2 regions of the Aeromonas sp. 130281 genome follow, and region 2 is predicted to be linked to the other one. Evidence: riboswitches for the same ligand, from Rfam matches in the RefSeq annotation. Region 2 holds a riboswitch; the other holds the start of a gene.
The links. A riboswitch is a leader RNA that binds a small molecule or an ion and turns the genes downstream of it on or off. The one in region 2 is predicted to bind thiamine pyrophosphate.
Positions count from the first base shown of each region.

Region 1: linked by a shared signal. The riboswitch ahead of thiB (thiamine ABC transporter substrate binding subunit) and the one ahead of thiC (phosphomethylpyrimidine synthase ThiC) in region 2 are both predicted to bind thiamine pyrophosphate.

Region 1 is NZ_JBWVQS010000002.1:2,255-13,823, forward strand. Features, by position in the region: gene AC1IN8_RS07010 (adenosylcobalamin-dependent ribonucleoside-diphosphate reductase) at 1-940, shown strand, start outside; gene AC1IN8_RS07015 (TSCPD domain-containing protein) at 950-1,633, shown strand; gene AC1IN8_RS07020 (PhoH family protein) at 1,854-3,224, shown strand; gene thiQ (thiamine ABC transporter ATP-binding protein) at 3,342-4,049, opposite strand; gene thiP (thiamine/thiamine pyrophosphate ABC transporter permease) at 4,119-5,747, opposite strand; gene thiB (thiamine ABC transporter substrate binding subunit) at 5,723-6,703, opposite strand; TPP riboswitch at 6,804-6,894, opposite strand; gene AC1IN8_RS07040 (PilZ domain-containing protein) at 6,986-7,276, shown strand; gene AC1IN8_RS07045 (transglutaminase-like domain-containing protein) at 7,381-8,307, opposite strand; partial or broken gene leuD (3-isopropylmalate dehydratase small subunit) at 8,481-8,612, opposite strand; gene leuD (3-isopropylmalate dehydratase small subunit) at 8,640-9,239, opposite strand; gene leuC (3-isopropylmalate dehydratase large subunit) at 9,347-10,744, opposite strand; gene leuB (3-isopropylmalate dehydrogenase) at 10,777-11,569, opposite strand, start outside.
Region 2 is NZ_JBWVQS010000003.1:94,767-106,335, reverse strand. Features, by position in the region: gene AC1IN8_RS10325 (REP-associated tyrosine transposase) at 1-424, opposite strand, end outside; gene thiH (2-iminoacetate synthase ThiH) at 1,016-2,230, opposite strand; gene AC1IN8_RS10315 (thiazole synthase) at 2,248-3,015, opposite strand; gene thiS (sulfur carrier protein ThiS) at 3,017-3,217, opposite strand; gene AC1IN8_RS10305 (HesA/MoeB/ThiF family protein) at 3,220-3,999, opposite strand; gene thiE (thiamine phosphate synthase) at 3,989-5,548, opposite strand; gene thiC (phosphomethylpyrimidine synthase ThiC) at 5,545-7,539, opposite strand; TPP riboswitch at 7,806-7,919, opposite strand; gene AC1IN8_RS10290 (aryl-sulfate sulfotransferase) at 8,007-9,545, shown strand; gene AC1IN8_RS10285 (hypothetical protein) at 9,582-10,052, opposite strand; gene AC1IN8_RS10280 (hypothetical protein) at 10,138-10,554, opposite strand; gene AC1IN8_RS10275 (response regulator transcription factor) at 10,645-11,313, shown strand; gene AC1IN8_RS10270 (sensor histidine kinase) at 11,343-11,569, shown strand, end outside.

The DNA.
Region 1 (11,569 bases), on a different contig from region 2:
GTCGACCCTCACCATGCTGCAGATAAAATACGGCTCTGCCGCTTCGGTCGCCTTCACCGAGCAGGTCTCCCAGGAGCTGGCCATGACCGGATGGCAGGAGTCCCTGGCGCTGGCGAAGGAGAAGGGCCCGGCCCCCATCATGGAGCAGGAGTTCGAGGTGACCGGCAAGATGCTGCGGCTGCGCCCCGAGATGGCGGCCGATGGCATCAAGCTCGGCGACAAGGTGAAGGGCAAGGTGCTGCATGCGCGCTATAGCCGCTACATGCAGCAGGTGGCCGAGGTGGACCCCGCCCTGGTGGCCGCGCTGGCCGAGGTGGGCGGGCGTTTCACCCACCACAGCAGCATAGCGCCGACCGGCACTATCTCTCTGTCGCTGGCCAACAACGCCAGCAACGGCATAGAGCCGAGCTTCGCCCATCACTACAGCCGCAACGTCATCAAGGCGGGCAAGAAGAGCAAGGAGAGCGTGGATGTCTACTCCTTCGAGCTGCTGGCCTATCGCGAGCTCGTCAACGTCGGCGCCATGCCCTACACCGAGGATGAGGCCTGCCGTCTGCCGGATTACTTCATCACCGCCGACGACATCAGCCCGGCCCAGCACGTGGACATCCAGGCGGCGGCCCAACGCTGGATAGATTCATCCATCTCCAAGACCGCCAACGTACCGACCGACTTCCCGTTCGAGCAGTTCAAGGACATCTACATGTATGCCTCGGACTCCGGCCTCAAGGGCTGCACCACCTTCCGCTTCAACCCCGAGGCCTTCCAGGGGGTGCTGGTGAAGGAGAAGGATCTGGAGAACACTCAGTACGAGTTCACTCTGGAGGATGGCTCCGTCATCACGGTGAAGGGGAACGAAGAGATCGAATACGATGGCGAGCTGCACACCGCCGCCAACCTCTACGACGCCTTGAAAGAAGGCTATTACGGCAAATTCTGAGAACAGATTATGGTCAAGAAGATCGACAGGAAAATCGTCGCCTACAAGGTGAAAACCCGGGATGAGCCGCAAGAAGCACCGGCTCCCCAGGATGATGTGGTGCACATGCACGAGACTGTGCTGCGTCCGGAGCGGCTGATGGGCACCACCTACAAGCTGAAGACGCCGGAGCATGTCTCCGAGCACTCGCTGTTCATCACCATCAACGACATCATTCTCAACGAGGGCACGGTCCACGAGACGCGCCGTCCGTTCGAGATCTTCATCAACTCCAAGAGCCTGGAGCACTATCAGTGGATAGTGGCGCTGACCCGCATCATCTCGGCGGTGTTTCGCAAGGGCGGGGATGTCACCTTCCTGGTGGAGGAGCTGAGGTCCGTGTTCGATCCCAAGGGGGGCTACTGGAACAAGGGCAAGTATGTGCCGTCGCTCATCGCCGAAATTGGCAACGTGATCGAGACCCATCTCACCGAGATCGGCATGCTCAAGGCCACCGGGCTGGATGAGCATCAGCAGGCGTTTCTGGCCGAGAAACAGGCACAGATGCAGGCCGAACAGGAGGCTGACGCCCAGCAGTCAGGCAGCGGCTTCCCGGCCAGTGCTGCGCTCTGCTACAAGTGCCACACCAAGGCGCTGGTGCAGAAGGATGGTTGCATGACCTGCCTCAACTGCGGCGATTCCAAGTGTGGCTAATGGGGCCAACAGGGGCATAAATCAGCTTAAAAGACCGGCCTGTGGGCCGGTCTTTTTTATTGATTGCTTTATATACAGTCAGTTAGGACGGACAAGGGAAATGTTGCACACCGGTAAATTCGGGCGTAGCGTGAGGGGTAATAAAACTGTCACGGCCGTGTGGTTTCAATGACATCTGAGATTCACACACGTGGCACCTTCAGTGCCAAGGAGGATGCTTATGGACAACACGGACCGAAAGCTGTTTATCCTGGATACCAACGTTCTGCTTCACGAACCCCTCGCCATCTACTCCTTCAAAGAGCACGACGTGCTCATCCCCATGACGGTGCTCGAAGAGCTCGACAACATCAAGGATCGCCAGAAGGACGTCAGCCGTGATGCCCGCATCGCCATCCGAGCCCTGGAAGACGTGTTCCGCGATGCGACCCCGGAGCAGATAGTGCAAGGGGTGGCGCTGGCCGGCGAGGCGAGCGGTCGCATCTCCATCTTCAGCGATCACCATCTGCCCCAGGATGCCGAGGTGTTCACCGACAAGGAGGCGGACAACCGCATCATCAACGCGGCCCTCTACCTGCAAAAGCACGAGATGAAACGCCAGGTGGTGCTGGTGACCAAGGACATCAACATGCGCCTCAAGGCCAAGGGGGCGGGCCTTGCCCATGTGGAGGATTATCGCAGCGACCAGCTGATCGACGACATCCGACTGCTGGCCAAGGGCTTCCAGGTGGTGCCAGGCAGCTTCTGGGAGCGGGTCGGCGAGTGCGACAGCGAGACCCATGGCCGCGACACAGTCCACGTGATCGACTCGAACCTGCTGGAGGGGGTGCACGTCAACCAGTACCTGCTGGACGAGGAGAACTTCTTTGCAGCCAGGGTGCTGAGCCACGACGGCAACAAGATCCGCCTCAAGGATCTGGGCCGCGAGCGGCTGATGTCACGCAAGGCCTGGGGGGTGCATCCCAAGAACATCTATCAGGGCATGGCGCTGGACGCCCTGCTGGATCCGCACATCGATCTGGTGATCCTGACCGGCCCGGCGGGCTGCGGCAAGACCCTGCTCGCCATGGCGGCTGCCCTGGAGCTGGTGATCGAGAAGGGGATCTACGAGAAGGTGATCGTCACCCGCAACACCCCGGAAATTGCCGAGAGCATCGGCTTCCTGCCCGGCACCGAGGAGGAGAAGATGATGCCCTGGCTGGCGGCGGTGACCGACACCCTGGAGGTGCTGCACAAGCAGGACGAGAACATGAGCGGGTCCCTCAGCTACATCATGGAGAAGGCCAACATCCAGTTCAAATCGGTCAACTTCATGCGCGGGCGCAGCATCCAGAACACCTTCGTGCTGCTGGACGAGTGCCAGAACCTGACCGCCTCCCAGATCAAGACCATCATCACCCGCTGCGGCGAGGGGACCAAGATCGTCTGCTCCGGCAACCTGGCCCAGATAGACTCCAACTACCTGAGCCCGGTGACCTCGGGTCTGACCTACATAGTCGAGCGTTTCAAGGACTTCGACGGCAGTGCCAACATCTTCCTGAACGGGGTGGTGCGCAGCCGGCTGGCTTCGTTCGCCGAGGAAAATCTCTGATTCAACGCAATCTCTGCATGAGAAAGGGGAAGCCGGACGGCTTCCCCTTTTTTGATCCCGTCGCCGTCATTGCCCTTGTGTACGGCCAAGGTAATGCAGCAGCTTGTTGGCCATCCACTATGGAGATAGAGCGCGGCCAAGGTAGCGCAGCAGCCCGGGGTGTTCGCTGTCTTGCAGTATGTCGGGTTTGCCCTGCAGGGCGATGCGGCCCTCGTCCACGAACAGCACCTGATCGGCGATCAGTTGGGCATCTTCCGGGTTGTGGGACACCATGAGCACAGTGATGCCCTGCTCGCAGGCGAGGCGGGCCACCTCGGCCAGCATCTCCCGGCGCAGGGCGGGATCCAGGGCCGAGAAGGGCTCATCCAGCAGCAGCAGGGGTTTTCCCCGCACCAGGGCGCGGGCCAGCCCCACCCGCTGTTGCTGGCCGCCTGAGAGCTGCTCCGGCAGGCGGCTCAGCATGTCCCCAAGACCGACCCGCTCTGCCCCCTGTCTCACCTGCTCGCGCTGGGCCTCGCTCAGGCGCAGGCCAGGGTGCAGGCCGATGGCGATGTTGTCGAACACCGACAGATGCAGGAAGAGGTTGTGATCCTGAAACAGTGTGGTCACCGGCCGCTCGGCGGGACCGAGCGGCAGCAGATCGACGCCATCGAAACTGAGACGGCCGGACTCCACCGGCACGAAGCCGGCGATCATGCCGAGCAGGGTGGACTTGCCGGCACCGCTCGGCCCTATCAGGGCGGTGATTTCCCCCTTGGGCAGGGTGGCGCTGAAGCTGACGCGCCAGTCCGGGTAGCTGGTGACCAGTTCATCGATGTTCAGCATTTTTTCCTCTCAAAGAGTCCGTTCGACCAGCCAGAACAGCCGCAGAAACGGTAGCGCAGGGTTTGTACCTCAATGCTCGCCATTTTTTCCTCCAAGACCCCGCTCAACCAGCCAGAACAGGGAGAAACAGAGCGTGAGCAGCAGCAGAGCAGTGGCGGCAGCCTCGGTCAGCCGGTAGCTGCCGAGCTGCTGGTAGAGCAGCCAGGGCAAGGTGGTGAGGGCCTGGCTGCCGAACATGGCGATGGCGCCGAGATCCCCGAGGGACAATATCATGGAGAGCGCCATGGCGAGCGCCAGCGGGCGGCGCAGCAGGGGCCACTCCACCAGTCGCAGGCGATGCAGACCGCGTACCCCAAGGCTGTCCGCCAGCCGATCGTACTGGCGCACCACCAGCTGCATGGGGGCGCTGAGGGTACGCAGCACATAGGGCAGCGCCATCAGGGCGTTGACCAGCACCACCAGCCAGGGGCCCAGGGCAAAGACGTCGACAAAGGGCATGAACATGATGAAGAGCCCAGTACTCAGCACTACTGCCGGGATCATCAGGATCATGGAGCCGCTGGCCTCCCACAGGGCGGCGGCCCGCCGCTTGCGCCCGCGCACCCTCAGGTGGCGGCTGGTGAGCAGCAGACCGGCGCCGAGCAGGGTCGCCAGCGACCCGGCCGCCAGGGCGATGGCCAGGGACTGGCCGCCCGCCTGCCACAGCGCGGGGGATGCCAGCGCCGTCAGCAGGCCGGGGTTGAAACCGGCCACGACTATGGCCAGCAGGGGCGGCAGGAAGATGGCGAGCCCGGTGCAGAGCGCCACGGCATCCACCAGGCCTGTCCCCGGCTGATGGCGATCCGGCCTCAGGCAGGGGCGGCGGCTGGTGAGACGGCTGGCCGGGGTGGTCTGCAGTCTGTGTTGCAGCAGGAGCAGGGCGACGGTCAGCAGCAGCTGTACCAGCGCCAGTCCGCCCGCGGTGGCGAGATCGAAGTCAAAGCGAAGAGCCTGATAGACGGCCACTTCCAGGGTGGTGGACTTGGGACCGCCGCCCAGCGCCAGCACTGTGGTGAAGCTGGTGAAGCAGAGCATGAAGATGAGGCTGGCGAGCCCCGGCAGTATGCTGCGGATGAGCGGCCACTCCAGCAGCCGGAAGATGTGGGATGAGCGCATGCCGAGCTGGCTGGCGAGGCGCCAGGAGGTCTCGGGGACGCTCTCTATGCTCTGCAGTATGAGGCGCGCCGCCAACGGCATGTTGAAGAACACATGGGCCAGCAGTATGCCGAACAGGCCGTACAGGTAGTTGCCGGGATCCAGCCCCAGGCCGCGCAGCAGCTGTGGCAACCAGCCCTGGCGACCGTGCACCGCGACCATGCCGAAGATGGCGATGATGACGGGCAGCACCAGGGAGAGGCCGAACAGCTTGAGCAGCAGGGCCCTGCCGGGGAAGCGGCGCCGCGCCAGGGCTCTTGCCACCGGAATGGCTACACCTAAGCTCAGCAGGGTGGAGAGCAGGGCCTGCCCCAGGCTGAAGCCCAGCACATGGCGCAGATAGGGATCGGCCAGCAGGGTGCGGGGAGACAAGGTGCCCGCCTGCCACAGCAGGGCCGCGAGCGGCCCGAGGGACAACAGCAGGATCAGCAGGGTGGCCGCACTGCCCGGCAGCCACCAGAGGGGACGAGAGCCTGCGTTCACTGGGTGACGGCTTGCAGCCATTCGCGGATCCAGTTCTTGCGATTGGCGGCCACGTCATCAGAGGTGAAGCTCAGCGGCTTGGCGACCGTGATCATCTGCTCGAAGCCCTTGGGCAGCGGCTGGTCGATCACCGGGTACATCCAGTTGCCGGCAGGGATCTCCTGCTGGAAGGCGGGGCTGACCATGAACTGCAGGAACTGATCCGCCAGCTTGTCCTGGGCAGCGCTTTTCAGCTTGGCGGCCACTTCCACCTGACGGTAATGCCCCTCCGCGAAGGCGGCCGCCCGGTACTGGGGCTTGTTCTCGGCGATCAGGTGATAGGCGGGGGAGCTGGTATAGGAGAGCACCATATCCGCCTCGCCATCGAGGAACATGCCATAGGCCTCGGACCAGCCCTTGGTGACGGTGACCGTCTTTTTGGCCAGCTGTTCCCAGGCGGCGGGGGCCTGATCGCCATAGACAGATTTCATCCAGAGCATCAGCCCCTGGCCCGGGGTGGAGGTGCGGGGATCCTGATAGATCACCTTGAGATCCTGGCGTTCCACCAGCTCTTTCAGGCTCTTGGGGGGCTGCTCGAGTTTGTCCTTGTCATAGACGAAGGCGAAGTAGCCGTAGTCATAGGGGACGAAGGTGTCATCCTGCCAGCCACCCGGCACCTTGAGGGCGTCGAGTCTGGTGTGATGGGGGGCGAACAGACCGCTCTGCTTGGCCTCGCTGACCAGGGCATCGTCCAGCCCCAGCACCAGATCGGCCTTGCTGTGCTGGCCTTCCAGCCGCAGCCGGTTGAGGATGGCGACACCGTCTTCCAGGGCCACCAGATTGAGGGTACAGCCGCACTCCTTCTCGAAGGCCTGCTTGATCTTGGGACCCGGGCCCCATTCGGCGGCGAAGGAGCCGTAGGTGTAGACGGTGAGGGTGTCGGCGGCAAATGCCTGGGCAGAGAGCAGGCCGGTCGCGAGCAGCAGCAGGGTCTTCATCAATGGCACTCCTGTGGGTACTGAGGTGCCATGGGCAGCGGTCTGCTCATCAATGGCACCTCTCTTGTGGTGAGGGCCAGCGGATGAGGGCGCAAAAAACGCGCGCCATGCCTCAAATTCCTCCGCCAGCATTATCTGGATCAGGTTCACGGGTATAATCTCAGCGGTAAACCGCACCCCGTTTGAGCAACGAACCGCATTGTATTGACCTTCTTTGGGGGAGGCCAGCACTATGTTTCACGGGCCGCGCCGTGCGAGCCACCACCAAGGAGGATGCCCCCTGTGATCACCAGCACCAAGGAAAGACGTGCCTTCCAGCGCATGGTCATCAATGCCCCTGTCACCCTGTTCCAGCACCAGCAGGTGCTTGAGGGAGTCTGCCGGGATCTCAGCGCCAATGGCATGGGGGTCGAGGTGAACGAACACGGGTTTGATCTGGCCCAACCCATCCGGGTGAGCCTGGCCACCAGCAGCAACCTGCTGCCCCCCTTCGAGGCCCAGGCCCGCATAGTGCGGGTGCTGGAGGAGGAGGGCGGGCTCTTGCTGGCGCTGGAGTTCCTGCCTCTGACCTGAGTTCGCACGCCACCCTGTTCCATCGACCAGCCACCGGCTGGTCGATGCCTTTTCGGCCCGGGCCAACCTTGCCTTCCCGCCCGGATCGCCGCTCCGGGGGCGGCTCAGTTGCTGGCCAGCACGGGTTGGACGCTCAACTGCTTGCTGTCGACCAGCGTCTTGCTGGTGGGGGCGAGCTGGCCCATGGGAAGCTGGGCTGGGCCGGTCGGCTCCAGCAGCAGATAGGTTTCCCCTTGCCAGCTCAGGGTCGCCTGACCCGGGCCGGCCGGCAGCGCCACCCCCAGCAGGGCATGGCCCGGCACGAACACCATGGCCTGCTTCAGCTCGGGAAAGCGCTGGGCCAGCAGAGCCGCCATCAGGGTCACCTTGCTGTCGCAATCCCCCCGGTTCTGCTCCAGCACCTGGCGCGGGCTCAGAAAGCCCTTGCCCGAGCGCCCCGACTGGCTGTCGAGCAGCTGATAGGGGATGGCCTGGATGAAGTCGAGCATATGGGCCACCGTCTTCTGGCGCGCCTCTGTCTCCGTGGCGCCCTCCTGCTTGAGCTGCTCGGCCAGAGGCGCCAGTTCGGCACGGCTCTCCAGGGCGATGCGCACATGATCCTGCTTGATGGCGGGGGCGCCGTCGGGCGGGGTGAAGGGCTGGAAGTAGTGCTGCTTGAGCCACTCGGCCTCCAGCCTGGCCTGCTCCGGCTTGACCCATAGCGAGGCTTCCCTGGCCTTGTCGGCGTTGCGGCTCTTGAGGCTGAGGGCGAGGCTGGGGCGAGAGAGGGAGAACTGCACCTCAGGGAATTCAAGCTCCGCCTGCCGCAGCAAGCTCTGCAGCACCTCCTCCTGCATCCTGGCCGGGCGATAGGCGATGAGCGGCGGCAGCTTGCCCGCCTCCAGCCGGTAGCTGAGTTGCTGGGCCTTGCCATCCCTGTCCTGCCAGCCGACGTTGAGCTGGCCGCCGTTGCTGTTGAAATAGGTCTGCCCGCCCAGGGCCGGGAGGCTGAGCAGCAGGCAGAGCAGTGAAAGAGCGCCCCTTGCGGACATAGGTGTCTCCTGTCGGACATGCAGAGGTTGCGGGCCTTGTACAGCGACCCGACAATAAAACAGGGAGCCTCGGCTCCCTGTTGATTCTACTCGCTTTCTTGTCGCAGGCTCGTCAAATCCAGCTCGGCTGCCTTGGGTTGTCTCGAAGGCGCAGATACAGGTTTTGAGTGTACTTAAATCCAGCTCGGCTGCTTCGCTTCGAAGGCGCTGATGGCGGCCTCGTGCTGCAGGGTCAGGCCGATGGCATCCAGCCCGTTGAGCAGGCAGCAGATAGATGGGGGGCGGAACTCGTCGATGTGGAAATCTCATCGAACCCGCCCTCATATATCGGTTTAAATCCAGCTCGGCTGCTTCGCCTCAAAGGCGCTAATGGCGGCTTCGTGCTGCAGGGTCAGGCCGATGGCATCCAGCCCGTTGAGCAGGCAGTAGCGGCGGAACTCGTCGATCTCGAAGCCAAACGTGAGCGCGCCGGCGCGCACCTGGTTCGCCTCCAGATCCACGTCGATCTCGATACCCGGCTGGGCGGCAACCAGTTGGAACAGGGCCTCGACCTCTTCTTCTTTCAGGCGTACCGGCACCATGCCGTTGTTGATGGCGTTGCCGTAGAAGATGTCGGCAAAGCTCGGGGCAATGATGGTCTTGAAGCCGTAGTCCGCCAGCGCCCAGGGGGCGTGCTCGCGGCTAGAGCCGCAGCCGAAGTTCTCCCGGGCCAGCAGTATGCTGGCACCGGCGAATTGCGGCTGGTTCAGCACGAACTCGGGGTTGGGCTGCTCCCCGGCATCGTCAAGGAAGCGCCAGTCGTGGAACAGGTGCTTGCCAAAACCGATGCGGTTCACCTTCTGCAAAAACTGCTTCGGAATGATGGCGTCGGTATCGACGTTGGCGCTGTCGAGGGGAACGACGATCCCTTTGTGTTGCTTGAAGCCTGTCATCTTGTTCTCCTCGTAATTACAGCGCGCGAATATCGGCGAAGATGATGTCGGTGACGGCGAAGGGCCGTCCGCGTTGTTTGAAACCTGTCATCATGTTTTCCCTGTCGTTACAGCGCACGAATATCGGCGAAGCGGCCGGTGACGGCGGCGGCGGCGGCCATGGCCGGGCTCACCAGGTGGGTGCGGCCGGCACGGCCCTGGCGCCCCTCGAAGTTGCGGTTGCTGGTGGAGGCGCAGCGCTCTCCCGGTTGCAGCCGGTCGTTGTTCATGGCCAGACACATGGAGCAGCCGGGCAGACGCCACTCAAAACCCGCCTCGAGGAAGATCTTGTCCAGCCCCTCGGCCTCGGCCTGGGCCTTCACCTGCTCGGAGCCTGGCACCACCAGGGCCTGTACCCCGGCGGCCACCTTGCGGCCACGGGCGATGGCGGCGGCGGCGCGCAGATCCTCGATGCGGCTGTTGGTGCAGGAGCCGATAAACACCTTGTCGATGGTGACGTCACAGAGCTTCTGGCCCGGTTGCAAGTCCATGTAGGCAAGCGCCTTGCGGGCGGACTGCTGCTCCATCAGATCGCTGAAGGATTCCGGCGCCGGAATGGGTTCATTGACGGCGATCACCTGGCCCGGGTTGGTGCCCCAGGTCACCTGAGGGGCGATGGCGGCGGCGTCCAGCACCACTTCGGCATCGAAGGTCGCGCCCTCGTCGCTGTTGAGGGTTTGCCAATGGGCGATGGCCTGCTCCAGCGCCTCGCCGGTGGGGGCGAATACCTTGCCGCGGATGTAGTCGATGGTGGTCTGATCCGGGGCTATCATTCCCGCCTTGGCGCCGAGCTCGATGGCCATGTTGCACACCGTCATGCGCCCTTCCATGGAGAGACCCCTGATGGCATCGCCTGCGAACTCCACCACGTAACCGGTACCGCCGGCAGCGCCGACCTTGCCTATGATGGCCAGCACCACGTCTTTCGCGCTGATGCCTTCGGCCAGCTTGCCGTTGACCGAAATGCGCATGGTCTTGGCCCGGCCCTGCTTCAGGGTCTGGGTCGCCATCACGTGTTCCACTTCGGAAGTGCCGATGCCGAACGCGAGCGACCCGAAGGCGCCGTGAGTGGCGGTGTGGGAGTCGCCGCAGACTATGGTAGTGCCGGGCAATGTGATGCCGAGCTCGGGGCCCATCACGTGGACTATGCCCTGGTATTTGTGGTTCAGATCGTAGAGACGGACCCCGAACTCCTTGCAGTTGGCTGCCAGGGTCTCCATCTGGATGCGGGCCATCTCGCCGGAGGCGGCGATGTCCTTGGTGGTGGTGGAGACGTTGTGATCCATGGTGGCCCAGGTCAGATCCGGGCGGCGCAGCGGGCGCTTCATGGCGCGCAGGCCGTCGAACGCCTGGGGGCTGGTCACTTCGTGCACCAGATGGCGGTCGATGTAGATGAGGGGGGTTTCCCCTTCCACTTCCCGGACCACGTGGGCGTCGAACACTTTCTGATAGAGGGTCTTGGACATTGCTCTGTATTCCTTGTTATGTGCTGCGTGGCTCAGATCCGTGCGGCTATCTGGCTGCCCATCTCGGCGGTGCTCTGCACCGGGTGCTGTGCGTTACCCTGATGCAGATCGGCGGTGAAGTAACCCTCGGCCAGAGCCTGGGCCACGGCCTGCTCTATGGCCTGGGCTGCGGCTTCCTGGCCCAGGCTGTAGCGCAGCATCAGGGCGGCGGAGAGGATCTGGGCGATGGGGTTCGCAATGCCCTTGCCGGCGATGTCCGGGGCCGAGCCACCGGCCGGCTCGAACAGACCGAAGCCGGATTCGTTCAGGCTGGCGGAGGGGAGCAGCCCCATGGAGCCGGTGATCATGGCGCACTCGTCGGAGAGGATGTCGCCGAACAGGTTGGAGCAGAGCAGCACGTCGAACTGGGACGGATCCTTGATGAGCTGCATGGTGGCGTTGTCGATGTACATATGGTTCAGTTCGACGTCGGGATAATCCTTGGCGACTTGCGTTACCACCTCGCGCCACAGGATGGAGGAGGCGAGCACGTTGGCCTTGTCGATGGAAGTCACTTTGCTGCGGCGCACACGGGCCGATTCGAACGCTATCTTGGCGATGCGCTCGATCTCGAAGCGGTGATACACCTCGGTGTCGAATGCTTTCTCGTTCGCACCTTCTCCTTCGCGCCCCTTGGGCTGGCCGAAGTAGATGCCACCGGTCAGCTCCCGCACGCAGGCGATGTCGAAGCCGCGATCCGAGATGTCGGCACGCAGGGGGGAGAACTGTTCCAGGCCGGTGTAGATGCGGGCCGGGCGCAGGTTGCAGAACAGCTTGAAGTGGGCG
Region 2 (11,569 bases):
CTGTTACCAACCCATGTTTGACGGGGTTGATATGTATGTAATCGAGGTGATTGTTGAAATCTTCCTGATCCCGGATCAAATGTTCCCAATAGCGACGCTGCCAAATGCCCCGTTCACCGCGACGCCAGCGAGATTCTGAACGAGCCTCTGAATTGGGGAGCCCTCGTGAAAACTTGCTTTTTATTTGACGCCAGCGCAGCGGAAAATTGGTATCCCCTTCAGGCAACTCCAACAGTGCATGTAGATGCTCGGGCAAGACAACCCAACCGTGGATCAGGAATGGGTGGCACTCTTGAACCTCCCTGACAACTGACCTCAGCAGATCGATCCGCTCGACCAGTAGATGGTTGTTCTGACGTTCAGCCAGCACGACCGTAAAAAACCAGGTTCCCCCCGGTTGCCATGCCCGTTTGTAATTCGCCATGCCTTGCCCAACCCACAATCAAACATGTTGTTAAATGTGGTTCAAACGAAGCAAAACGTAGGGTGCAATGAACGAAGTGAATTGCACCTCGATCTCCCCACCAAACAAAAGCGGTGCAATGCGCTCCGCTTATTGCACCCTACGATTTCCCTGAGGTTATGGCGGGCACGGTCTTGGTTCCCCCTCCAATCCGCCGAGGGGAAGGGGCAAGGTCAGGAGCGCCATCAGGGATGATGGCGCAGACGCAGCCGGCACAGGGATGTGCCGTCTGCGGCGGTCCGTCCGACCTTGCACCTGACCCGAGGGAAACCGCGTAGCGGTCGGATTGGCGGGGGTGGCCTTTCTTTTGGTGACTTTTCTTTGGCCACGCAAAGAAAAGTTACTCGCCCAAGCCCGAAGGGCGGGCGAAACCCCTTCGAGGCCAGTGGCCTCGCGTCCTGCACGGCAAGGCCGTGCCACCACACAACGGCTCCTGCCGCCAACACCATTCCTCGGAACGGACGATTACGCCTACCGGCTAATCGACCCTACGATTGCACGGCGCAGCCGTGCCTGCTTGCCACAGGCACGGAGTTTGGCCGAACTCCGCCCCTATCGGCCCAAAAACGCCTCCCAATCCTTGAACACCGGCTGCAACCCAGCCTGCCTGACGGCATCGGCGACCTCACCCAGCGGACGATCGTCGTGGATGGCGAACTGCTCCAGTTCCTCTGCATCCCCCTCGGCATAGCCGCCGGGCTGGGTGCGCGACTCCGCCGACATCTGGGTGATGCCAAGGCGCAGGGCGCCGTTGCGAAACGCCGGGGATTCCCGGGTGGAGAGGGACAAGTCCAGGGTCGGCGAGAAGAGGCGCCAGGCGCAGATAAGCTGCACCAGCTGACGATCCGACATGGTCACCTCGGGCTCCAGCCCCCCGGTGCAGGGGCGCAGACGCGGGAAGGAGAGGGAATAGCGGCTCTGCCAGTGGTGGCGCTCCAGCCAGGCCAGGTGCTCGGCCACGAAGTAGCTGTCGGCGCGCCAGTCCGGTGACAGGCCGATCAGCGCCCCCAGGCCAATCTTGTCGATGCCGGCGCGCCCCAGCCGATCCGGGGTGGCGAGGCGCCACGCGATATCCTGCTTGTTGCCGCGCAGGTGATGGCGGGCGTACGCGGGGGCGTGGTAGGTCTCCTGGTAGACCATGACGGCGTCGAGGCCGAGGCTTTTCAGCTCGGCATATTCGGCCTGCGACAGGGGCTGCACCTCCATCGCCAGGGTGCTGAAGTGGCGGCGGATCCGCGGCAGATGCTCGCGAAAGTAGTCCATGCCCACCTTGGTCTCGTGCTCGCCGGTCACCAGCAGCACGCTGTCGAAACCCCGCGCCTTGAGGGCCAGGCACTCGCGCTCGATCTCTTCGCTGTTCAGGGTCTTGCGCTTCAAACGGTTGCTCATGGAGAAGCCGCAGTAGGAGCAGTCGTTGGCGCACAGGTTCGACAGATAGAGGGGCACGTAAAAACCCACGGTATTGCCGAAACGCTGGCGGGTGAGGCGCTCCGCCAGCTCCGCCATCCGGGGCAGGAAGGGCCCGGCGGCCGGGGAGATCAGCGCCATAAAATCGCTCAGGGTGCGGCGCGGTGCGCTCAGGGCACGCTCCACATCCAGGGCCGTCCTGGCGCGGATCTGCATGCCCACGTCGTCCCAGTCAAGCTCCTGCCAGCGGTCGATAAAGGAAGGCTCCTCAGCCCTCACCCCCAACCCCTCTCCCAGAGGGAGAGGGGGGCTATCACTCGGGCGCACTTGGGGTGGTGCGAAAGGCTCGAAGTCACTCATCGTTCCAGCCTCATGACTCATAGCGCCCCCAGAAAGTCGGTGAGCGGGCTGGAGGCCTGGGCCTGGCTGCCGCGCGCCCCGAGGCCCGCCTCATAGGCACTGCGACCAGCCTCGCAGGCCAGCGCGAAGGCGCGGCCCATGGCCACCGGATCCCCACTCACGGCAATGGCCGTGTTCACCAGCACGGCGTCGGCACCCAGCTCGAAGGCGGCGGCGGCGTGGCTCGGCGCCCCTATGCCCGCATCCACCACCACGGGGATATTGGCCTGCTCGACGATGATGGAAAGGAACTCCCGGGTCACCAGCCCCTGATTGGAGCCGATGGGGGCGCCCAGCGGCATCACGGCGGCGCAACCCACCTCTTCGAGCCGTTTGCAGAGCACGGGATCGGCGCCGCAGTAAGGCAACACCACGAAACCCTCCTTCACCAGTTGTTCGGCGGCCTTGAGGGTCTCTATGGGGTCGGGCAGCAGGTATTTGGGATCGGGGTGGATCTCGAGCTTGAGCCAGTTCGTCCCCAGCGCCTCCCGGGCCAGGTGGGCGGCAAACACCGCCTCGGCGGCCGTCTTGGCCCCCGAGGTGTTGGGCAAGAGCTTGACCCCGAGGGCCAGCAAGGGGCTCAGGATGTCGTCGTGGCGCTTGCCGGGCTCGAGGCGCTTGATAGCCATGGTCACCAGCTGGGAGCCGCTCGCCGCTATGGCGGCCGCCATCAGGTCGGGGCGGGCAAACTTGCCGGTGCCGGTAAAGAGGCGCGATGAGAAGGTATGGTTCGCTATGGTCAGCATCTCAGCCTCCGGCGATGGCGGTGAAAAGGTGGATCTCGTCCCCGTCATTGAGGCGGGTCTCTGGCCAGCGGCTGCGGGGCAGCACGGCGCCGTTGAGGGCCACCGCCACCCCCTGGGGGGCAATCTCCTGCACCGCCAGCAGCTCAGTCAGGCGCTGGCCGGTGGGCAGCGTCAGCTCGATATCGTTCAATCGGATCTTCATGGTTAATCCTTCAGGGCCGGGTTGGTGCTGCCGCAGACCGGGCAGTCGGGGTCGGCGGGCAGGCGCAGGCACTGCCACTCATGGGTCAGGGCATCGAAGCGGCGCAATGTGCCCGCCACCGGGCTGGGGCGCCCGAGCAGCAGCTTGAGCGCTTCCAGCGCCTGCAATGAGCCCATCACCCCCACCAGGGGGCCGGTGATGCCGCTGCTCTGGCAGCTCTCCCTTACTTCGGTATCCGCAGGGTAGAGGCAGGCGTAGCAGGCATGCTCAGGGGCGCTGCGCGCCATCAGCTGACCCTGCCAGCCGACAGCGGCCGCCGAGATCCAGGGCTTGCCCTGCTCGACGCAGGCGGCGTTGATGGCGTGGCGGCTGGCGAGGTTGTCGCAGCAGTCGACAACCAGATCCACCTCGGCCACGAACCCCGGCAGGCTGGCCCCATCGAGGCGCTGGTTGATGGCAATCAGCTCGACGTGGGGGTTGTGGGCCGCCAACCGCTCCCTGGCCAGCTCCGCCTTGGAGCGGCGCAGCCCCTCCCCGTCGAACAGGATCTGGCGCGGCAGGTTGCTGGAATCCAGGGTGTCGCCATCGGCGAGCCAGAGCGTGCCCACCCCGGCCCCGGCGAGATAGAGGGCCAGCGGCGAGCCGAGCCCCCCCAGGCCGACGATCAGCACCGACTTGGCTTTCAGCCGCGCCTGCCCCTCTTCCCCTATCTCAGCCAGCATCAGTTGCCTGCCGTATCTCAGGTACTCTTCGTCGCTCAGCGACGCCTCGTCAGAGAGCATGTGCCACCTCCTTTGCCGGGATGGCGGAGCACGCCGGATCCCCGGCCCCCACGGCGGCCAGCAGGCGGGCGGTGGCCCCCCGCCAGTCGTCGCTCCCTGTGATGGCCGAGACCAGGGCGATGCTGCCGACCCCGCTCTCCTTGACCGCCGCCACGCGATCCTCGCCGATGCCGCCGATGGCGACCGTGGGCCACTGCGCCATCAGGCCGCGGTAGTGGTGCAACCGCACCAGCCCCTGGGGGCGGGACGGCATCTGCTTGGTATTGGTGGGGAAGATATGGCCGAGCGCGATATAGGACGGAGCCAGTTCGCGGGCCCGCATCAGCTCGAAGTAGCCGTGGGTGGAGATGCCAAGGCGCAGGCCGGCGGCCTGGATGGCGGCGAGATCCGCCGTTTCCATGTCCTCCTGACCCAGATGCACACCGTAAGCACCCGCGGCTATGGCCTGCTGCCAGTAGTCGTTGATGAAGAGCCGAGCCCCGAAGCGGCGCCCCAGGGCCACCGCCTCGGCGATCGCCGGCGCCACCTGGGCGGCGGGCAGCGCCTTGATGCGCAGTTGCAGTGTCCTGACCCCGGCTTCCAGCAGCCGCTTGAGCCACTTGACCGAATCCACTACCGGGTAGAGGCCGAGACAGTGTTCGGTCTGGGCAAAGGGCCCCTGGGGCAGGCGTGCGCTGCTTGTTTCATAAAGTCCGAAGCGGCGATCCAGCGTTGATCCTGCCAGCACGGCGCGGGGGAAGTGGGCGAGATCCCCGGGCCAGCCGAGATGGGCGATGGGGCCTGGGCCCGCTCCCACCCCCTGCGCCCCTGCCAGCCCTTGCTGCAGATAGGCGCGCGCCAGGGTGATGGCATCCTCCACCGGATAATCCAGTGCCACCACAGCCGCGATGGCGCTGGCGTAACAGCAGCCGGTGCCGTGACCGTGGCGGGTATCGAGCCGTGGCGCGGCCAGCCAGAACTCGCGGTGCTCGTCCTGGTAGTAGTCCAGACAGAGATCCCCGCTCCACTCAAGGTGACCGCCCTTGACCAGCACGGCGCGGGCACCGAGCTCCCGCAGCCTGGCCGCGCCCGCCCTTACCAGGGCGGGGGTGGTCGCCGGAATGCCGGTCAGGGCCTCCAGCTCGGGGCCGTTGGGGGTGATCAAGGAGAGGCGTGGCAGCAGGTGCTCGCGCACCGCCGCCAGCATGTTGGGCTCCGCCATGGGGGTGCCTGTGCTGGCGATGGCCACGGGATCATAGACCACGAAGGGGGCGCTTATCGTATCGAGCCGCCGGGCCAGCACCTCCACATGGAGCCGGGTCGGCAGCAGACCGATCTTGATGGCGGCCGGGGGCAGATCGACGCCGAGGGCGTCGATCTGGGCGCAGAAGGTCTGCATCAGCACCGGATCCACCATCTTCACCGCCACCGAATTCTGGGCGGTAATGGCGGAGATGACGGAGCAGCCGTGCACCCCGAGGGCGTGCATGGTATGCAGATCGGCCTGGATGCCGGCACCGCCCCCGGAATCTGAACCGGCTATGGTCCAGACGATGGGCTTGCTGCTCATGCTTCTTCCCGCTCCTCTTTGAGGGCCGCCGCCTGATGATAGAGCTCGCCCCCCTTCTCCTTGAAGGTCTCTGCCATGCGGTGCATGCCGCTCTCCACCTCGGCCACCACCCGCTCCTGCTGGCCATCCATGCCCACCAGTTTCACCTCGACCGCTTCCAGCTTGGCGGCGTAGTCGCGCACGTCCTGGGTGATCTTCATGGAGCAGAACTTGGGGCCGCACATGGAGCAGAAGTGGGCCACCTTGCCGGACTCCTGGGGCAGGGTCTCGTCGTGGTAGGCGCGAGCAGTCTCGGGATCCAGCGCCAGGTTGAACTGATCCTCCCAGCGGAACTCGAAGCGCGCCTTGGACATGGCGTTGTCGCGGATCTGGGCGCCCGGGTGCCCCTTGGCAAGATCCGCGGCGTGGGCGGCGATCTTGTAGGTGATGAGCCCCTGCTTCACGTCCTCCTTGTTCGGCAGCCCCAGGTGCTCCTTGGGGGTGACATAGCAGAGCATGGCGCAGCCATACCAGCCGATCATGGCGGCGCCTATGCCGGAGGTAAAGTGATCGTAACCCGGCGCGATATCGGTGGTGAGCGGGCCGAGCGTGTAAAAGGGCGCCTCGTGGCAGTGCTCCAGCTGCTCCGTCATGTTGCGCTCAATCATGTGCATGGGGACGTGACCCGGCCCCTCTATCATCACCTGGACATCGTACTCCCAGGCAATCTTGGTGAGCTCGCCCAGGGTGCGCAACTCGGCGAACTGGGCCTCGTCGTTGGCGTCATAGACGGAACCCGGGCGCAGACCATCGCCCAGCGACAGGGCCACGTCATAGGCGGCGCAGATCTCGCAGATCTCGCGGAAATGCTGGTAGAGGAAGTTCTCCTTGTGGTGGGACAGGCACCACTTGGCCATGATGCTGCCGCCACGGGAGACGATACCGGTGAGGCGCTTGGCGGTCATGGGCACGTAGCGCAGCAGCACGCCGGCGTGGATGGTGAAGTAGTCCACCCCCTGCTCGGCCTGTTCCAGCAGGGTGTCGCGGAACAGCTCCCAGGTGAGATCCTCGGCAATGCCGTTGGTCTTCTCCAGCGCCTGGTAGATGGGCACTGTGCCGATGGGCACAGGGCTGTTGCGCAGTATCCACTCCCGGGTCTCGTGGATGTAGCGGCCGGTGGAGAGATCCATGACGGTGTCGGCGCCCCAGCGGGTGGACCACACCAGCTTCTCCACCTCCTCCTCGATGCTGGAGGTGACCGCCGAGTTGCCTATGTTGGCGTTGATCTTCACCAGGAAGTTGCGGCCGATGATCATGGGCTCCGCTTCCGGGTGGTTGATGTTGCTGGGGATGATGGCGCGGCCGGCGGCCACCTCGTTGCGCACGAATTCGGGGGTGATGTTCTCGGGCAGGCGGGCGCCGAAGCCCTGACCCGGATGCTGGCGCAGCAGCAGCTCGGAGCGCACCCGCTCGCGCCCCATGTTCTCGCGAATGGCGATGAACTCCATCTCCGGGGTGACCATTCCCTGACGGGCATAGTGCAGCTGGGTCACCCATTTGCCCGCCTTGGCGCGGCGCGGTTTGGGCAGATGCTCGAATCGCAGGTGATCCAGCCCCTCGTCCGCCAGCCGCTCCTGGGTGAAGGCGGAGCTGAGATCATCCAGGGCTTCGGTGTCGCCACGCTCCAGCACCCAGGCCTCACGCAGGCGCGGCAGACCGCGGCGCACGTCTATCTCGGCACGCTCGTCCCCATAGGCCCCCGAGGTGTCGTAGACGGGCACGGGATCATTCGGCTCGAACTGGGGGTCCTCCTTGCTGCCGCCGACGAGGGTGTCGGCCAGGACTATCTCCCGCAGCCCCACCCGGATGTCGGGACGGGAACCCTGAATGAAGATGCGTCTGGAGTTGGGATGGGCCATGCCCTTGAGGTTGTCGATAAAGGCCTGGGCACTGGAGCGCTGCTCCCGGCGGCTGGCGGGCACGGACTTGCTGTTTTCAGAAGAGGTAGACATAGCAAAACTCACATTAACTGGTTGAAGTTATGGGTGTTTGCTTGTCTGGAGTTCGAGGAGAAGTGATGAACTTGCAATCTGGGTGCGCTCTCAAGAGGGAGCGAGCGCAGGATGGATCATCCCTGCTCTGCCGTCCCGCCCCCTTGCGGGGAACATTCGCCGCCCTGACGGGCAAGCGGCGGGACGACCTCCCTCCTGTGCGCCTGTTCTTGCCCTGGGCTCCCCTCAAGGCAAGGGGGAAGTGGCTACTCCCCCGGCGCGGCAACTCGCAAGTTACCCTTGTTTCCCTTCGCAGGTCTTAACCTGATCAGGTTCCACGGATCCCGAATTAACGGTCTCAGCTTTGCGTCGTTCGACGGTCAGCACTCCGACAAGATGGCGCCAGTATATACGGCCTATCTTTTAACTCAACCATGATTTTTTCACTACAATGAATCTTGTTCATTAACATAGGGATGATGTTTATTATGAACCACAAAAAGACACTTATTCTTGGCATGTGCTGCTTCGGCTTATATGGATGCGACAGTAGCAATGACAGCAAGACTCTGGCCGAGCAATCTGCTTATGACCCTGCGACACAGGTTATTGAAGATGATCAGCATACGTCAGTGTTTATTTCGGCATTAAATATGAATGGACTGGATACTGGCAAAATAAAAAACATATCCTTCCGTATAAAAACAAAAGATGGCAATTTTGCCAAGCCTGTCTCCGCCACATATGATTGGAGCTATCTGTCCAACAATGGACTATTTGACTCTACAAATAACAGAGTCCAAGTTCCAATATTTGGCCTCTACAGCGACTATCTGAATGAACTCACAATAGACATTCAATATATCGATGACAGCATCTACTCATTTCAGAAGATGGTCCCCGCGGCCACCTATGTTGATAGTGCAGGTATTTATGACAACGTTGGCATCAGCATCAAGCCAATTGCCACACCGAGCTATAGCTATTTTTATTTGAAAAGTAGATTAAAGAATCCCATTGTCATGGATATTGATGGTGAAGTTAGGTGGGATGCGGAAACAAAGAGAGATTCCATGGCATCGATATTTATGAACAATATGTTTATTACTGGACGTCCAGTGATGGGATCTGGCGGGGCCGCCATAGATATAATTTCACTTTATGGAAAAACTGACTCCACTGTCATCAATGACACAAAAATGGGAAGTGATGCATATTTTCACCATAATATAGACCCGGGCAAAAAAGGTATATTGATTGAGCTCGATGGCACAACTGATGGTGCGTTAAAAATAGAGTCATTTTTAAGTGAGATAGACGAGTCAGGCAATGTGATTAAAGAGTGGGACCTCGGTAAGATATTCTCTGAATATATGGTGCAGGAAGGGGATGATCCCAGCAACTTTGTCAGAAATGGTGTGGACTGGTTCCACATGAACGCAGCCACCTATGATCCTGCCGATGACACCTTGCTGGTCTCCAGCCGTGAAAACTTCGTGGTAAAACTGGATTACAACACAGGGAAGATCATCTGGTTGCTGGGGGACGAGACCAAGCATTGGTACTCCTACCCTTCTCTACAAAAGTTGGCCTTGTCACTCTCCTCGGGGCAAGTGCCTATAGGGCAGCATGCTGTATCTATCACCAAAGAAGGGAAATTGATGCTGTTCAACAACGGTCTGAAGAGTTTCAATCATCCCTCTGGCACCCCTGCTGGCATCGACCTCGCAACCAGCCAGACAGCCATCTTTGATATTGATAGTCAGAACAAAACTGGCCAGATGATTTGGAGTTTTGACGATGGTATTTATTCGGATATCTGCTCGAGTATCTATCAGGACCAGCTATCTGCCCAAGGGGACTTTCTGATCAACTATGCGGCAGCCGACAATAGAACCCGTGTCATCATTCAGGGGATAAACAAGGATAAACAGAAACTGTTCGAGTTTACCTACCCAAGCCCGACCCCCTGCGCCACCTCCTGGAACGCCATCCAGATCCCTCTCGAGAACATACACTTCCAATAAGCGACAGAAATAGCGCCACCTTGTGGCGCTATTTCTTCATTCATCTTCCGGGTTGGGGATCAGGATCTCGGTCAGACGGCCCTCATCATCCCGGCTCAGCACCAGTCTGCGACCCGGTTGCAGATCGGCGCGGCTGCCGTTCACCCAGCGGGTACCGGCATCAAACACCAGCACACCCAGCTGCTGCAGCAGCAGGCTCTCTCCTGCGGTGGCGACCAGCCTGTCCTCCGCCCGCAGCCACTGGCTGCTCTGGGCCGGATCCGGCGCCGTGGCGAGCACCCGGATCTGCTCGGCCACGCCGTACCGGCTCTGGATGGCGAGGTGCATGCCGGGCCTGAGATCGTCAAACTGCGCCGCCCCCACCAGGGTGGCGCTGCCGAGCTCGAGCTCGGCCCCCTGGAACTGCAGGCGGATACCGTCGTTGTGCTCCAGCTCCACCAGCCAGAGTTCGGGCTCGTCGGCAAGGACGTGAAAGGAGAGCAACAGGAACAAGGCGGTTCTGGTCATAGCAAGCAGGCCCATGGTCAACCCGGCAAGGAGGTTTAACTATGGGCCTGGACGGGCAATTTTTCCGGTCGGTTGGTGCTGCGGCTCAGTCGTCCTCCCGGCAGCGGCTCAGACGCATGCCGTCGAAGCGGCACTCCAGCTCCAGCCAGCGCCCCTCGAAGGGGGCCAGGCTGTCGTCCGAGGTGACATAACCCCAGATCCGCCCCTGAGCCACAGGCCCTTCCAGCTCCATCTCGTGCTTTTCCTCCAGCGGCTCCACCTCGCGGACCAGCCGCCTGTCCCCCTCGATCACCCCTTCCAGATCGACCCAGGTGCCGCCGAGATCGTCTTCGTCCAGCCCATCCTTGAAGCGGGTCTGATCATCGATCACGAAGGGAATACCGTTGACCATCAACTGGCCCAGCTGCCAGCTGGTGCGGCCGGTCAGCTTGAACTCGGCCGCCTGCACCAGTCCAAAGGGCAATAAAATCAATAGCCAGAGGGCGCAGAGAGACTTCTTCATCGGGGATCCTCGGGGTTACACTGGCACACAGGATGTCTCATCCGGTGTGAAATGGCCGTGAAATCTCGGCCCAAACCAGGAGATCAGAGCATGAAAATACTGGTGGTGGAAGACAGTCCCCAGGTGGCTGAGACCGTCATGGATTATCTGGAGCTGGCCGGGCACAGGGTGGACTGTGCCTATCACGGCCAGGCCGCCCTGCAGCTGCTGGCCGAGCAGCGTTTCGACGTCATCATCATGGACGTCATGATGCCGCGCCTCGACGGCCTGCGCACCGTCGAGCGGTTGCGCTCGGACGGCATCGCCACCCCTGTGCTCTTTCTCACCGCCCGCGACAGCCTGGAGGACAAGCTGGCAGGCTTCAAGGCGGGGGGCGATGACTACCTGGTCAAACCGTTCGCCATGGAGGAGCTGGAGGTGCGGTTGCAGGCCCTGGCCCTGCGCGGCCCCCGCAGCGACATGGGGGCGCTGGCGTTCGGCGAGCTGGAGGTGGATCCCGCCGCGGGCCGCGCCACCCGCGCTGGAGTGGAGCTCAAGCTCGGCAAGATCCCGTTCCAGATCCTCACCCTGCTGGTGAAACGGGCCCCCCAGCTGGTGACGCGCCAGGAGGTGCTCGACACCGTCTGGGGCGATGAGGAGCCCGACTCCGACGCCCTGCGCAGCCACATCTATGCCCTGCGCAACGCCCTGGACAAGCCCTTCCCCAGCCCCATGCTGGAGACAGTGCACGGCCAGGGCTACCGGCTGGTCAAACCATGACCCCCCCTGCCCCCCCAAGCCAGCAAGCCTTGAGCCTGCCGAGCCTGCGCCAGCGCCTGATCCTGGCGTTGGGCGGTGCCGGCTTGCTGCTGCTGCTGATCCTGAGCCTGCTGATGGTGGTGGCCGAGAACAAGATGGAGGAGCTCAGCCTGCGCCACTGGCTGGAGGCCGAGGTCACTCGCTACAACGATGACTGGCTGCGGCTCGGCCAGGCGGCCCCCGCCCCCAGCCCGCGCCAGTTCTCAAGCTACTGGAC